DNA from 2 places in the Mycobacterium sp. NGS24 genome. Region 1 is predicted to be linked to the other one. Evidence: predicted binding sites of a transcription regulator. Region 1 holds the regulator's gene; the other holds the start of a gene.
What was found. The regulator LexA, encoded in region 1, represses DNA repair genes until DNA is damaged. The targets are predictions, from matches to a motif close to CGAACANNTGTTCG.

Region 1 (6,032 bases):
AGATGGTGTTGCAGGGGTTGCCCGACCGCACCCATCTGCAGCGAGTACGACAGCTCGTCCCCCGCGATCCGCAACGACCGCCCCAGGGCGCTGACCTCTTTGGCCGTCGGCGTCAGTCCGATACTGGTTGTCGCCACATCGATTTCGATGACGTCACCGGTCACCGAGTAGGTGCCGACCGCTATTTCGGTGATGCCGCTGGGATGGGCCAGCACCAGCTCCACGTGACCGGGCTGCGGTACCCGAAGATAGCCCGTCTCGGCATGCAACGGCTTGCCGTCGGCGGGGGCCTTGGTCTTCTGTCCATAGCTCAGGAAGGGCTTGCCGACGTGGGCGAAGACAACCTCTTCGAGGTATTCGAAAGGCTGGATCGTCGGATACTCCCCCGCGCCCCGGCCCACCCAGGTACCTAACAACGGCGCCAGCGCATGCAGATCAGGATGTAGTTCGGCGCCCATCGGGGTGCGGTCAGCCGGACGTCGAAACGTTGCGGTGCGCGCGCAGCGCCTCGATCTCGCGCTCGAAATCGTCGGCCGACGAGAAGGACCGGTAGACGGAGGCGAACCGCAGGTAGGCCACCTCGTCGAGGTCGCGCAGCGGTCCCAGAATGGCCAGGCCGACCTCGTTGCTGGGGACCTCGGGGCCGGCGGCACGCACCGCGTCCTCCACCTGCTGGGCAAGTAAATTCAGCGCATCGTCGTCAACCTGGCGCCCCTGACAGGCCCGGCGGACGCCACTGATCACCTTCTCGCGACTGAAGGGCTCGGTGACGCCGCTGCGCTTGACCACGGCCAACACCGCGGTCTCCACCGTCGTGAACCGGCGTCCGCATTCCGGGCACGAGCGACGACGGCGAATCGCCTGGCCCTCATCGGTTTCTCGCGAGTCGATCACCCGCGAATCGGGATGCCGGCAGAACGGGCAGTGCAAGAGCCGCTCCTTTGCCGTACCGACTGGTATCCGGGTAGAAGAACACCCCGACAGTACCTGCGTGCTCCGTAGCGGGCCAACGCTGACCCGGGCAACCACCGATCGGGCGGGTGCTCGCTCAGCCGATCGGGGCGATCAGGGTCTGACCCGCCGAGACCGCACTGGAATCCAGTGCGTTCAGGTCGCGAATCCGTTCCACGACGTCGCGCACCGGCGCGCCGGGCGCCACCCGGGCAGCGAGGTCTTGCAACGACTCCCCCGGTTCCACCCGCACGACCGCCAGGGCGGCGGGCACCTGCGGCGCCGACTCGGCCGCGCCGTCGTTGACCATGCTGCCGAAGTTCGCCATCAGCCCCAGCCACACGGTGATGACGCCCGCAAGCAGGGCCAGTCCGATCGTGGTGGCCACGCTCACCGGGCGTCTGCGATGTGCGACCGTCGAGCGCGTGACGCCGGTGCCGTAGTAGCGAACGGGCGCCACACCCGGGCGTGCGGGCCCCGGTCTGCTGGATCCACCCTGGCCGGCGCGGTACGAGGGATATTGGCGCACCGGCCGCCCAACAGGCCTGTTCAGGTGGCCCTGCGTGTTCCCGCTGCGGTGCGGACCCGCGTAGATGAGTGTCATGCCGTTCCCTCCGGTCGACTACTTATCGCTCGTGTGTTCGACCATAGTCGCTCACGTGTTCGAAACCCGAACATTTGAGCGACGCGTGTCGCACGAGCAAAACGGTAGACCTCACCACCGACAAGGATTTGTCGGTGCAACCAGCTGGGTGACTATCAGATACCCCGACCACGCGGAAGTTACACACTTGTGATTCACTTTATTTCCGCAGATTTCGGCTGTGGTCTGGGCGATGACACGCCCGGTCGAACACATGTTTGAATTTTGAGCCTGGTGCGGTTACATTCAGATCCATGAGCGACAGCAACGACACCGCGGCCGGTTTCGGCCCGGGTAGTGCGAAAGCGACACAAGGCCGGCCACCTGCGGCCGATGTAACGCTGACCGAGCGGCAGCGCACCATCCTCGAGGTCATCCGTACCTCGGTGACAACGCGGGGCTATCCGCCGAGTATCCGCGAGATCGGCGACGCGGTGGGCCTGACGTCCACCTCGTCGGTCGCCCACCAGTTACGCACCCTGGAGCGCAAAGGCTATCTGCGGCGCGACCCGAATCGCCCGCGCGCCGTCGACGTGCGCGGTGCCGACGATGCGGCAGTGCCCCGTACCGATGTCATCGGCTCGGACGCCCTGCCGGAACCCACTTTCGTCCCGGTCTTGGGGCGCATTGCCGCCGGCGGCCCGATCCTGGCTGAGGAAGCCGTCGAAGACGTGTTCCCGTTGCCCCGCGAGCTGGTGGGCGAAGGGACGCTGTTCCTGCTCAAGGTGGTGGGTGAGTCGATGGTCGAGGCCGCCATCTGCGACGGCGACTGGGTCGTCGTCCGCCAGCAGAATGTCGCTGACAACGGCGACATCGTCGCGGCGATGATCGACGGCGAGGCCACTGTGAAGACGTTCAAGCGAGCGGGCGGTCAAGTGTGGCTGATGCCGCACAACCCCGCGTTCGATCCGATTCCCGGCAACGATGCGATCGTGCTCGGCAAGGTCGTCACCGTGATTCGCAAGGTGTAGCGCGCATCCTCAATCGGCTCTGACGAAACCGTTGGCGCGCGCGGCGTCTTCGTTGGCGAACCAGATCTCGGCCAGGGTGTCGTGGTACAGCGCGCTGGTGGGCGTGTAGTACAGCCCGAACCGGGCACTGGCCTTGATGGGATAGCCGTCCGGCGCCCGGTACGGGTCGTCGTCGAGCGGCAGATGGATGGTCGGGCGCACCGCGGCGCTGCCTGCTGGCGCGGCGGTCGGCGCTTGGACCTGCGGGGCGGCCCCGAACGGCGTGTCAGGTTCCACGGCATACCCGGCCGGGTCCGCTGCGGCATGTCGACCCTTTCGCAGCTCGGGAACCGCGACGGCATCCGGCGGTGAGGCGAGATCGGGTGACTCGTCGTCCGCATTGCGCCCCGGCTCGGTCACCGGGTAAAACGCGTCCGCATAATCCTCGCTGGACGGCCGGGCCGGCTCCGTTTCCGGGTACTCCACGAACTCCGGGGGTTCCGGGCTCTCCTGAACGTCCAGGGGTTCGGGCACTTCCTCGAACTCCGGCACGTCCGGGACCGGCAGGTACGGCGCATTCGTCTGCGGCACCGACACCTCCGGCGCGAAATCGTCCGGCGCGACTGTCTCCGGCACGACCGGCTCCTCCTCGGCGAGTTCACCAAGAGCGCCGCGCGACACGACGGGGATGGGCGTGGTGCCCACCGCGTCGGGGTCTTCCTCCTCGAACTCCGCCGACCCGTCCGGATCGAAATGCTCTTCGGCAACGTGGCCGTATTCGTCGTCGTCAACACCCTGCTCGGAGCCGGCCTGCGGGACGGCCCCCGCTCTGGACCAGCTGACCCGGCCGGCGGTGGGGTCTGCGTCCGCCTCTGCCTCGACATGCTGGTCGACGGGCGGGAAACGCTCGGAACCGTAATCGATTTCCTCATGCGGCCAGCGGTCATCGGCACCGGGGTCGTATTCCACACCGAGGTCCCGGTCGCGGTCGTACACCGGCGCATCCGGTACTGCGGCGCGGCGCCGACGCAAACCCGACACCACCAACACCGTCATCAGCACCAGCAGCAGCAAAGGAATGGCCGCGATCAGCCACCACCAGTGGAAGGTGAACTTCTTGCCCGCGGGCGCCGACGCCGAATTACTTGGGGTGTTCTGCCCCGACACCTGCAGGCCGGACAGCAGCGGCGCGAGGTTGGCCGGGTCGGTAGTGAACGTGTTCTTGGCGCGGTTCCACGAGATCTTGCCGCCGGTGAACTTCTGCGACACCACGTCGCCGTCCACCGTCTGGTCAGCGACCGGGGCGCCGAGCTTGCCGGTGGCCCCCTTGAGCTTGTCCCAGGCGGCTTTCATGGCTCCGCGCACGACGAAAGCGCCGTGTTCGGGCGTCCAGAAGATCACCGGCTTGTCAGCTGCGGAGAACACAGCGACACGGCTGGCGGGCGTGATGCCGCCGTCGGCCTCGTTGGCGACCGGAAAGCCCAGGTCGCTGCTCACCGGACCACCGACTGCTTCGTACTTCTGCAGGATCGGCCCCTCGACCGCGTTGGCGCCGGTGGCCGGGCTGAAGAAGATCTTGCCGCCGTCGAACTCCTGGGCGATGCCGTCCCCGCCGATCGGCGACTGACTACCCTTCTTGGCGCCCAGCGGTCCGGCAGCGCCACCTGCGGCGCGCCACGCCATGTTGATGGCGGCAGTGGGGTCGATCGCCACCTGCAGACCCTTGAGCTGTTCGGCCAGGTTCGCCGGATTGGTGGTGAACTCCTTGGTCTTGCGGTTCCAGGACACCTCACCGCCGGTGAACTTCTGCGAGGTCACCTCGCCCTCGTAGGTCTCATCGCTGATCGGGGCGCCCAGCACGCCGCCGGAGCTGCCCAGCTTGTCCCACGCCGCGTTCAGGGCGCCGCGCACCACGAACGCACCGTGGTCGGGCGTCCAGAAGATCACCGGGTTGTCGCTGGCGGCGAAGGTACTGACCCGGCTGTCCGGTCCGGCGAGGCCGGGCACTTCATTGATGGTGGGAAAACCCAGGTCACTACCCGCGGGACCACCCAGCGATTCGTATTTCTCCAGGATCGGGCCGAACATGAACTTCGCGCCGGAGGCAGGCGTGAAGTACATCTTGCCGCCGTCGAAGTCCAGCCCGAAGCCGTCCCCGATCGGATAGACGTCGCCCTTGCGGGCGCCCAGCGTCGAGGTGTCGCCACCGGCTTTCTCCCACGCGGCCATCATGGCCGCCTCGGCGTCGCCGATCGGGGACGCCGCAGCGGTCGGCGCCAGCAGCGTCACAGCCAGCGCGGTAGCCGCCAAGCCGAGCAGCGCCCGACCGACCAGCTTGCTCAATTGCCCTCTCCGCCCGTCCACCAAGCCTCCCAGCCGATGCCCCTGCCCACCTGGCGAGCCGGCGGATCGCCCGCCGTGGGCCATTCCCCAGCTACGACCTGCATCGTTGCCGGGCTCGCATAACTTTGCTCTAGCGAACGAGAAATGCGAAGTCAAATTGTAGATATTACGGAAACGGTTATCGACCCGACGTCGAAATGATGCCGGGCCGCGCCCGTGTCGCGAGAGATGGGAGAGCGGCACCTGCGTCTCGACCGAGCGCAGCGGATACGCATTTCGCACGGACCGACGCTACGTTAGGGCTCGATCCGGTCAACGTTCCACATCGAAATCGCGGCCTGCGGCCGCCGACCGTCAGACGCCGAGGCTGCGGCCGATGATCTCTTTCATGATCTCGGTCGTGCCACCGTAAATGGTCTGCACGCGAGCATCGAGATACGCGCGGGCAACCGGGTATTCGCGCATGTAACCGTATCCGCCGTGCAGCTGCAGGCACCGGTCGATCAGGTGAACCTGCTTCTCGGTGGAATACCACTTGGCCATCGCGGCCTGCTCGACCGTCAGCTTCTCCTCCAGGTGCAGGGCCAGGAAGTTGTCCACCATCATGCGCACCACGGTGGCCTCGGTGGCCAGTTCGGCCAGCAGGAACCGCGTGTTCTGGAAGCTGCCGATCGGCTTGCCGAATGCTTTGCGCTCCTTGGCGTACTGCACGGTGTCCTCCAGCACCGCCTCCATCGCCGCAGCGGCCATGATGGCGATGTTGATCCGCTCCTGCGGCAGGTTCTGCATCAGATAGATGAAGCCCAGACCCTCTTCGCCCAGCAGATTCTCCACCGGCACCTTGACGTCGGTGAAGGACAGTTCGGCGGTGTCCTGCGCGTCCAGACCGATCTTGTCCAGGTGGCGGCCCCGCTCGAAGCCCTCCATGCCGCGCTCGACGACCAGCAGGCTGAATCCCTGGGCGCCCTTCTCCGGGTCGGTCTGGGCGACCACGATCACCAGGTCGGAGTTGATTCCATTGGTGATGAACGTCTTCGACCCGTTCAGGATGTAGTGGTCACCCTCTTTGACGGCGCGGGTCTTGATGCCCTGCAGGTCGCTGCCGGTGCCCGGCTCGGTCATCGCGATCGCGGTGATCAGCTCGC
Region 2 (6,032 bases), on a different contig from region 1:
CCCTGGACGGCGGCGCCGACGGCGACGGTGAACATGGTGTGCTCGGCCTCGGTGCGGGCGGCGTCCGGGTAGCTGTGCGCGCCGTCGGGCACCAGAAAGGGTATGACGACTTCGGGCGCGTCATAGAGAATCTGGCCGCGCGAGACGCGGCGCTCCACCGCATCGGCGGGCTTGCCGTCACCGCTCAGATCGGTCCGCCACTTGTCTTTCATCCGGTCCAGCAGCCGATTTCGGGTGGCCTGGGTCTGCAGCCACACGAACCGCACCGGCCGGGTGTGGTGCGGCGCCGGGGCGGTCAGCGCCTCGGCGACCGCGGCTTCGACCAGCTCCGCCGGCACCGGTTCGCTGCTGAACTGCCGCACCGAGCGGCGCATCAGCTGGGCCTGGCGGTGACCCAGGTCGAGGGCCTCGGCGGTGCCGAGCCAGAACAGGTCTTCGGTGCCTGCGCGCACCAGGTGCCGCGCGGTCGTGCCGTTGTCGGCGGGTTCGAGCCCCCGGATCACCGCCACCGGCATCGCGGTCAGCTTGCCCTTCACCAGGTCGGCTGCCGCCGCGATCTCGTCGGCGACGGCGATCTCGGTGACCACCAGATCATTGCCGTGCTGATCGACGGCGCCCGAATAGTTGTGCAGCACAGCTATTCCCGCACTTCCCACCGCAGCGTCGATCTGGCCGTTACGCCAGGCCCGGCCCATGGTGTCGGTGATCACAACGGCGACGGTGACCCCGAGCAGTTCACCCAGCCGCGCCCGCAGCGCGGCGGCACTGCCGTCCGGGTCCACCGGCAGCAGCGCCAATTCCGATGTCCCGACGTTGGATCCGTCCACCCCGGCCGCGGCCTGGATCAGGCCCAGCCGGTTCTCGGTGATCAGGGTGCGTCCCTTGCGGGCCAGCACCCGGACCGCCTCGCCGTCAATCAGCTTACGGCGCAGGGTATCTCGCTGCTCAGGATCCGGGGGAGCCGGCACCAGGCGGCCTTCACATTTGGACACCACCTTGCTGGTGACCACCACCACGTCACCGTCGCGCAGCCATGGCATGGCGGCGGCCAGCGCGGCGCCCAGGTCGTCACCGGGACGGAACTCGGGAAGCCCGGGAGCGGGCAGGATCTCGATCCTCCCGGCGGTGCCGTGTTCGCCCGTCGGCGGCAGCGTGGGCTGCCCGGTCATACTGTCACGCCAGCCAGTTCCAGCCCGGCGCGCACCATCTCAGCCGTGGTCGCCGGGTCGCTCATCAGAAGCGGGATGGATCGCACCGCCACAGCGTCGATTTCGGCGCGATCACCCTCGTGGATCAGCCAGCAGTCCAGTATCCCGGTGGTGCCGCGCGCACCGTAATGCCGCCCGACGGCCTCAGCGGTGGAGTCCACGCCGATCACCGATAGACAGGCATCGGCCATGCCGCGCAACGGTTTTCCACCGATGATCGGTGAGTACCCGACCACCGGGGCGGTCGCGGTGCGCAGGGCGGCGCGGATGCCGGGTACCGCCAGGATGGCCCCGACGCTCACCACCGGATTGGACGGTGCCAGCATGATTACGTCGGCTTCGGCGATGGCCGCCACCGCTTCTGTTGTGGCGCTAGCCTTTTCGGCTCCGACGAAGGCGAAACTGTGGGTGGGGACTTGGGCGCGGTAGCGAACCCACCACTCCTGGAAGTGGATCGCTTTGCGCGAACCGTCGGACGGATCGGTGATCACCACATGCGTTTCACAGCGGTCGTCGCTGGCCGGCAGCAACCGCGCGCCCGGCTGCCAACGATCGCACAGTGCGGCGGTGATCTGCGACAGCGGGTAACCGGCGTTGAGCATCTGAGTTCGAATCAGGTGGGTGGCCAGATCGCGATCGCCGAGCCCGAACCAATCGGGTTGCACCCCGTAGCGCGCCAGTTCCTCTTTGGCATGCCAGGTTTCGTCCCGATGGCCCCAGCCGCGCTCCGGGTCCACCCCGCCGCCCAGGGTGTACATGCAGGTGTCCAAGTCCGGGCAGATGCGTACGCCGTGGATCCACGCGTCGTCGCCGATGTTGACGACGGCGGTCAGTTCATGACCGGTTTGGTCCGACCGAGCAAACTGTCCCAGGCCGAGGAAGTGTTGTGCGCCGAGCAGGAAGCGGGCGCCGCCGACGCCGCCGACCAACACGGTGACCTTCACACCGCAGGACAGTACCCGTCGCGCGCGGACGGGTTGTTATCGGTAACCACTGTGGCACAAGGGACTTGTGATAATACTGTGTTCGACACGCCCGAGTGCCGAAACAACAGAAACGCCGAAATTCGGTTACGAGATGGTATGGAAATGCGCCGAAGTGCTTGACCAGGGTCACCGGCACGTGTCTAATCACATCAGTGTCATTTCCCGGTTGGCCGGCCGGTTCCGGTGTCGCAGACCGAGATTCGATCACTTGTTCGAATTGGGTATCTGTACATCAGAACAGTGGTAAACCATTCACTCTCTATCAGTGAGGAGGCGGAGTCATGTCCTATGAATACCTTCGGGGCGTAATGGGGGGCACACCGCACACCACGTCCGGCTCGGTCGTGACGTCTCTGCCGACACCGAAAGCACCCGTCCGTCCTCATCTCAGCGTGGTTCCGGATGCGCCCGCCGCATTCGAGCCCGAGCCACTGCCGGAAGTCCCCGCCGACCAATGGCAGGACAAAGCGCTGTGCGCCCAGACCGACCCCGAGGCCTTCTTCCCGGAGAAGGGTGGCTCCACCCGCGAGGCGAAGAAGATCTGCCTGGGGTGCGAGGTCCGTCATGAGTGCCTCGACTACGCGCTGGCCCACGACGAGCGGTTCGGCATCTGGGGTGGACTGTCCGAGCGCGAACGTCGCCGCCTCAAGCGCGGCGTCATCTAGTCCGCCGCACAAAGTTCAGTCGTCGATCGTCGGGTCGATGACCGACGGCTCCACGTCCAGGTAGATCGCCACCTGGGCCACCAGGATCTCGTGCAGCAGGTCACCGAGTTCGACGGTGTCTTTCGCCCGTCGCTCAATCGGCTTGCGGAACAATACAATTCGCGCCCGCGTCGCGTTGCCGCGCACGTCGACCCCGGCGGGTATCAGACGGGCCAGGGCGATCGGTCCGTCCGCGATCACCTCAGGTGGCCACTGCACGCTGTCGGGATCCTTGGCCGCGATGCGGGGGATCTCGTCGACGGCGACGTCGAGTTCGGCTACCCGCTCACCGACCCGTCGCTCAATGGGTTCGTAGGCCTCCAGCACCGCCATGTCGAACCGCTCGGCGCGGCTGCGCCAGCCCGGCACGGTGGGCGGCAGCAACGGGCCGCGCAGATCGCGGCCCCTGCGCCGGGATCGGTGCCCGAACGTCCCGGCCCACCTGCCCGCAGGCCGACCGCTGCGGCCGGAGCCGCGGGAATCGCTCACGCGCCGATGGTAACGGTTGTACATCGTGGCTAGAACCGATGCGCGTGTCCGGCGCTTGAGCGGCGTTTGCGCACGATAGCCTTTCGCTCGTGAACGTACCCCGTCGCTGCTGCCGGCCCGGGTGTCCGCACTATGCAGTGGCAACGCTGACGTTCGTTTACTCGGACTCCACGGCGGTGGTCGGACCACTCGCTACCGCGCGGGAACCCCACTCCTGGGATCTGTGTGTCGGTCATGCCGGCCGCATCACCGCCCCGCGTGGCTGGGAGCTGGTGCGCCACGCCGGACCGCTCAACGCCGAGCCGACCAATCCCGACGAGGACGACCTGGTGGCGCTGGCCGATGCGGTGCGCGAGGGCGGGGTGCGTGCGAGTGCGGTCGTGAACGGCTTCACCGCGCGGGTCGACGGATACGACGGGTACGACGACATCCCACGCGCCGCTGGGGTAGGGGATCCGGTGCATTCGGCGGGAGCTCACGCCACCGGTGTGCTGGCGCCACCCGAACATCGGTCCGGACGCCGGCGCGGACACCTGCGGGTCCTGCCCGATCCTGCCGACTGAGCGCGCCGAACCGTCGATCGCCAACCGGACCGTTCCGGTCCGCAGTGTCGGCGGGCCGATAGGCTGACGGCGAAGAGTTCACGTCGTCAGGAGCACCCCACATGTCTTGGCCCGCCGCGGCTGTCCACCGTGTGATCAAGGCCTACGACGTCCGTGGGCTGGTCGGTGCGGAAATCAGCGAGCCCTTCGTCGCCGACGTCGGTGCCGCCTTCGCCCGGTTGATGCGCAGCGAGGGCGCCGGCCGGGTGGTGATCGGTCACGACATGCGCGACAGCTCCCCGTCGCTGGCGGCGGCGTTCGCCGACGGCGTCACCGGTCAGGGCCTGGACGTGGTGCGCATCGGTCTGGCCTCCACCGATCAGTTGTACTTCGGCTCGGGTCTGCTGGACTGCCCCGGTGCCATGTTCACCGCCAGCCACAACCCGGCGGCCTACAACGGCATCAAGCTGTGCCGCGCGGGTGCCAAACCGGTCGGTAAGGACACCGGTCTGACCGTCATCAGCGAGGACCTGATCGCCGGCGCGGCGGCCGGCTACGACGGCCCGGCCGGATCGGTGACCGACCAGGATGTGCTGGCCGACTACGGCGTGTTCCTGCGCTCGTTGGTGAACACCGCCGACCTGCGCCCGCTGCGGGTGGCCGTGGACGCCGGCAACGGCATGGCCGGCCATACCGCCCCGGCGGTGCTCGGTGCCATCGACTCGATCACGTTGTTGCCCTTGTACTTTGAGCTCGACGGCACCTTCCCCAACCACGAGGCCAACCCGCTGGACCCGGCGAACCTGGTGGACCTGCAGCACTTCGTGCGCGAAACCAACGCCGACATCGGCCTGGCGTTCGACGGCGACGCCGACCGTTGCTTCGTGGTCGACGAGCGTGGCCGGCCGGTCTCGCCCTCGACGGTCACCAGCCTGGTCGCCGCGCGCGAGCTGACCCGCGAGATCGGCGCCACCGTCATCCACAACGTGATCACCTCGCGCGCGGTGCCCGAGCTGGTGGCCGAGCGCGGCGGCACGCCGCTGCGCTCGCGCGTCGGGCACTCCTACATCAAGGCGCTGATGGCCGAGACCGGCGCGATCTTCGGTGGGGAACACTCGGCGCACTACTACTTCCGGGACTTCTGGGGCGCCGACTCCGGAATGCTGGCCGCGTTGTACGTGCTCGCGGCGCTCGGTGAGCAGCAGGACCGGCCGCTTTCCGAGCTGACCGCCGACTACCAGCGCTACGAGTCCTCCGGCGAGATCAACTTCACCGTCGCCGACGCGGCGGCGTGCGTGGATGCCGTGTTGAAGGCGTTCGGTGGCCGGATCCACTCCATCGACCACCTGGACGGGGTGACCGCGGACCTGGGCGACGGCCGCTGGTTCAACTTGCGCAGCTCCAACACCGAGCCGCTCTTGCGGCTCAATGTCGAGGGGCGCAGCATCGAGGATGTGGACGCGGTGGTCGCACAGATCAGCGAGCAAATCGCGGCCCGGGCCGACCCACCCCAGGCGGGACCGTGAGCACCGTCGGAGCTGTCGATCTCGAGGACGCCGAGGGTCTGCTGGCCGCCGACCGGGACGGCCTGCTGCGGGCGGCGTCGATGGCCGGCGCCCAGGTGCGCACCGTGGCTGCCGCGCTGGAGGAGGGCGAGCTCGAGTCCCTCGGCGGCAACGACCGGCCGCGCAGCGTGATCTGGGTGGCCGGGCGCGGCCCCGCGGAAACGGCCGGGGCTCTGCTGATCTCGACGCTGGCCACCGACGCTGCGGCGCCGATCGTGCTGGCCACCGAGGCTCCGTCCTGGATCGGTCCGCTGGATGTGCTGGTGGTGGCCGGCGACGATCCCGGGGACCCCGTGCTGGTCGGCGCGGCCGCCACCGGGGTGCGCCGCGGAGCGCGGGTGGTGGTGGCGGCGCCGTTCGAAGGTCCGCTGCGTGACTCCACCGCGGGCCGGGTCGCGGTGCTGGCGCCCCGGTTGTGGGCGCCCGACGAATTCGGGCTGTGCCGGTATCTGGCGGTCGGTCTGGCGGTGCTGCAGACCGTGGACTCCCGGCTGCCTCTTGATCTGGGGGCGCTGGCCGACGAACTGGACGCCGAGGT

Region 2: cofD (2-phospho-L-lactate transferase) is a predicted target of LexA. The motif match lies at 2,396-2,409, and genes of this name have one in related genera.

What each region holds. Positions count from the first base shown of each region.
Region 1 covers NZ_JCALDW010000010.1:93,663-99,694, forward strand. Annotated here, with positions in the region: gene AC5Y6Y_RS15090 (peroxynitrite isomerase) at 1-458, opposite strand, end outside; gene nrdR (transcriptional regulator NrdR) at 469-930, opposite strand; gene AC5Y6Y_RS15100 (LysM peptidoglycan-binding domain-containing protein) at 1,049-1,555, opposite strand; gene lexA (transcriptional repressor LexA) at 1,849-2,565, shown strand; gene AC5Y6Y_RS15110 (LGFP repeat-containing protein) at 2,575-4,908, opposite strand; gene AC5Y6Y_RS15115 (acyl-CoA dehydrogenase family protein) at 5,242-6,032, opposite strand, start outside.
Region 2 covers NZ_JCALDW010000003.1:406,150-412,181, forward strand. Annotated here, with positions in the region: gene AC5Y6Y_RS07395 (coenzyme F420-0:L-glutamate ligase) at 1-1,169, opposite strand, end outside; gene cofD (2-phospho-L-lactate transferase) at 1,166-2,152, opposite strand; gene AC5Y6Y_RS07405 (WhiB family transcriptional regulator) at 2,503-2,859, shown strand; gene AC5Y6Y_RS07410 (metallopeptidase family protein) at 2,875-3,294, opposite strand; gene AC5Y6Y_RS07415 (DUF3499 domain-containing protein) at 3,477-3,950, shown strand; gene AC5Y6Y_RS07420 (phosphomannomutase/phosphoglucomutase) at 4,052-5,455, shown strand; gene AC5Y6Y_RS07425 (TobH protein) at 5,452-6,032, shown strand, end outside.